DNA from 2 places in the Thermoanaerobacterium aotearoense genome. Region 2 is predicted to be linked to the other one. Evidence: riboswitches for the same ligand, from Rfam matches in the RefSeq annotation. Region 2 holds a riboswitch; the other holds the start of a gene.
The links. A riboswitch is a leader RNA that binds a small molecule or an ion and turns the genes downstream of it on or off. The one in region 2 is predicted to bind cyclic di-AMP.
Positions count from the first base shown of each region.

Region 1: another riboswitch for cyclic di-AMP. It lies ahead of GSH73_RS09775 (C40 family peptidase); the one in region 2 lies ahead of GSH73_RS05590 (C40 family peptidase).

Region 1 covers NZ_CP047602.1:1,948,497-1,950,701, forward strand. The annotation lists gene GSH73_RS09770 (helix-turn-helix domain-containing protein) at 1-355, opposite strand, end outside; gene GSH73_RS09775 (C40 family peptidase) at 622-1,302, opposite strand; cyclic di-AMP (ydaO/yuaA leader) riboswitch at 1,308-1,425, opposite strand; gene ku (non-homologous end joining protein Ku) at 1,576-2,205, shown strand, end outside.
Region 2 covers NZ_CP047602.1:1,136,310-1,138,514, reverse strand. The annotation lists gene typA (translational GTPase TypA) at 1-364, opposite strand, end outside; gene GSH73_RS05590 (C40 family peptidase) at 512-1,207, opposite strand; cyclic di-AMP (ydaO/yuaA leader) riboswitch at 1,211-1,341, opposite strand; gene GSH73_RS05585 (AEC family transporter) at 1,530-2,205, shown strand, end outside.

The DNA.
Region 1 (2,205 bases), 810 kb from region 2:
ATTTTTCTTCCGGCGTAAGTCCATCGCTTTCAATCAAATCGATGATCTCATCTTCATCATCATCTGCCTTTGCATTCAAAGAAAGAAATGGCTTTTTCTTTCTATAGACATTTAAAAAGTAAAATTTAAGCTGCATACTGCCATATGCTATAAATTCTTTGCCTTTTTTCTCATCAAACTGATGAATAGCAGTAATGAGCACTTCTCTTCCATCCTGAATCATATCATCAAAACTGTCGTATGGAAACTTCTTTGCTAATTTTATCAAAAGAGGATTGAATTTTTTTAAAATCTCATAGACAGAATCTTTATCACCACTTTTAGCCTTAAAGCACAGTTCATTATAGCTTATCATCTACTACACACCCCACATAAAGTGAGGACCGGTCCCTTTCAGTGCAGCACTGTGCTTTAATTATATTAAACGAACAAATGTTTTTGTAATTGCGAGTTATAAAAAGTCAATGGAGAAAATTTATAATAATCAGTTATTTATGGCATTACTTACTGGCAAAACAAAGATTTCCCTTTAGGACTTTATGGAATTTCCAAAAATAAAAGAGACACATATGTTAAATCAAAAAACACATGCGCCTCTATGTAGATCTTCTCTTTTAAATTTTAATAATATCTTCTTGCACCAATATAGTACGTCCTAAACCAACCGCTGAAATCTGCGATAGCAGCCTTACCAAGTGAATCGCTCATGTGTATCAAGCGATTACCTCCTATGTATATGCCTTCATGTGTAGGACCACCGCCTGATGTAGAGAAAAACAATATATCGCCTGGTTGAAGATCAGATAAGCTTATAGCCCTTCCACCTGCATATTGGTCATACGTAGTTCTACCGATGCTTTTTCCAGCTTGCCTAAACACATATTGAACAAATCCAGAACAATCAAAACCTGCAGGTGTAGTACCACCGAAAACATACGGTACTCCAAGATATCTTTCTGCAATGTTTACTATATCAAAATTTGATGGGCGATCATAACCACCCCTTGATGAAACGCCAGTTACAGTCGTCCTATTTAGTACAGCCTCTGTAGCTGGTCCTACAATCCCATCTGGAGATAAGCCATACCTTTTTTGCAATGCGATCACTGCACTTTTTGTCTTGCTGCCAAATATTCCGTCAATACCACCTGTGCTATAGCCAAGCCTGTTTAACGTTTGCTGCAGGCTAACCACTGCTTGTCCTTTCGAGCCGTATTTTAAAAGTTCCATTGCAAATGCACTTGGCGCTTGCATAAGCGTTATTGACACAACCGCTGTTGCCACTATTTTTTTGTAATTCAATTCATTCATCCTCTCTTTATGCCTACGAGGTTAGTTGACGGGTTCGGTAAAGAGAAACCCTACCGCATACGCGGATTCACCCCAAAGATATCCCCCGCTCTTTCGATTAGGCATATTTTTTAAATAAATTTAATAAAAAATTTATATTTTTAATAATTAATTAATATTATAAAGGTAAATTGTATCGAAGTCAACCACATTCCATAAATTACCTGAAGATTGTGAGTTTTTCATGGTTATACTAATTAATAAATATCGAAAGAAGGTGAAAAAATGCGTTCAATGTGGAAAGGAGCCATTAGTTTCGGCCTTGTCAGCATCCCCATAAAACTCTATGCAGCCACAGAAGACAACTCTATCCATTTTAGACAGCTTCACAAGGACTGCAAATCACCCATAAAATACGAGAAGATTTGTCCTGTGTGCAATAAAGAAGTTTCTGATGAAGAAATCGTAAGAGGCTATGAATATGAGCCAGGAAAATTTGTCATCATAGATGAAGAAGACTTAGAGAGAATTCCAAAGTCAACAGTTAAAACGATAGACATTATCGATTTTACAGATTTAAGACAAATAGACCCTATATATTTCGATAGGACATACTACATCGCACCAGATGAAATAGGTGCAAAACCATACGTACTTTTAAGAGATTCTATGAAGAAATTAAACCGTGTTGCAGTTGCAAGAGTCGTCATACGCTCAAGGCAAGATTTAGCCTGCATAAGAGTTTTCAATGACAACTACATGGTAATGGAAACAATGCACTTCCCTGATGAAATAAGAAGTACAAACGAGCTTCCGCCTATCCGCAATGTAGATCTTCATGAAAATGAGGTGAAAATGGCTATAAAGCTTGTGGATACTCTGACATCTGATTTTTCTCCAGAAAAATACGATGAC
Region 2 (2,205 bases):
GCTCTAAAGCCTTGCTTAATACAAATCTGGTCTGAGGCATCGGTCCTTCAAAGGCATCTACAAGCAGCAGTACACCGTCAACCATTTTAAGTACCCGTTCTACCTCACCGCCAAAATCAGCATGTCCAGGTGTATCAACTATGTTTATCTTTACACCATTGTACCTTATGGCAGTGTTCTTCGAAAGAATTGTTATCCCTCTCTCCCTCTCTAATTCATTTGAGTCCATTACCCTCTCTTCTACTTTTTCATTCTGTCTAAAAATGCCACTTTGTTTAAGCATTCCATCTACTAAAGTTGTTTTCCCATGATCAACATGCGCTATTATAGCTACATTCCTTATATCGTCCCTTACAAACCCCATTTAGGTTAACTCCTTCCACACAAATGCAAATTTTATACAATATATAATGATATATTAATATGCCTAAATAGTCAACAAACTATAAAATACCGTCTAAAAATGCATCAAAAAAAGACACATAAAGTGCCTTTTTGTCGTTATATTTAGTTACTGTATAACCCTTCTGGCTGTAGCATAATGAGTGCTGTAGTAGTCTTCATACAAAGAGCTTATCATGACTTTTCCTGCGCCAGATGAAGCGTGCATAAACTGGCCATTTCCTATGTATATTCCAGCATGGTTTATTATGCTGCTACCCAATGTCTTAAAAAACACTAAATCACCAGGCTGCAAATCTGCTCTATCGACGTACGTCCCTACCGTAGCTTGCTCATCAGCTACCCTCGGCAAACTAATGCCAACGCTTTTAAAGACGTATTGAGTAAAACCTGAACAATCAAAGCCTGATGGAGATTCACCACCGTAAACATACCTTGTTCCTAAAAACTCTTTTCCAAAGTCAATCAGCCTTGAGGCAATGCTTCTGTCAACATCACCTCTTGACACCGTACTTGAAGATCTTAATGAAAGGTACTTGCTGTATATCCAGCCTACAGTCCCATCTGAAAGCTTTATGTTGTACCAGCCATTATCCTGTCCAATCACTGTAACCACATCGTTATAGTTTAACTGTGTGATAACCTTTGACGACAAGCTTCCGCCATTTCTAACATTTACACCGTTTCCAACGACAATGCCGCTTCCAAGATCTGCTGCATAAATGTGAGTAAGCATCGAGGAACCTACCATCGTCATGCCGAAAACGGATACACCAAAAATAAATTTGCCTAATTTGCTATTCATAGCTAATCTCCTTCCTTTTGCCTCCGGAGTTAGTTGACGGGTGCGGAATAGAAGGTATCCCTACTGCCTCTGGCAGATTAACCCCAAACATGAAAAATCCTCCGTACCTAAATAGGATTCGGCAAGATTGCTAATATGTACAAGTTTCTTTTATTTTATCAAAAATAATTAATAAAGTCAATGTTTTCATAATAATTTTTTAAGATTTTTTTAATAATCTCTTAATATATTTTATAAAAAATTTATAAATTTGTTACAATCTCTATAAATAAGCGATCTATTGTAGTATAATTTTATTTGATATACGAAAAGGAGGATACGGATGAGCCAAATAGTCATACTTCAAAAAGTCGCAATAAGCATCATCATAATATTTTTCGGTTACGCGGTAAAAAAAATGAAATTTCTGCCTGCAGAAACAGGAAAGGTGCTAAATAGTTTTATTATCTACATAACGTTGCCTGCCAGCATCGCAAAAGTTTTCTTGACGACAAAAGTAAACACGAATTTATTCGTTTTGACGTTATCAGGCTTTGCTTTTGGCTTCATCACTTTTATTATAGGCTTTTTGGCCTTTAGAAACGCAAATTTAAAAAGAGAGACAAAAGGCACCTTGATTATATCTCTCTGCGGATACAACATAGGTCTTTTCGCTTTCCCGTTTGTCCAACAAATTTACGGCAACAATGGTCTTTTGCACATTGCCATGTTTGACATGGGAAATTCATTTAACGTCTTTGGAGTCGCATATATTGCTGCATACGCATTTTCTCAAAGCGATAAATTAGATCTAAAAAAAGTATTCAAAAAGATCTTGTGCTTTGTACCTTTTGACACTTATGAATATTTTCGGCAACTTCTGTTGCCTGATATATCTGAATTTCAGGAGACATCTTTTAAATTTATCCCCCAAAATTTCATTCTGAAATCCTTTTTCGATTTCCAATTCATTTACATCTTTATTTACATTGTAAGATTTTTTCTTTATATTTCCCTTT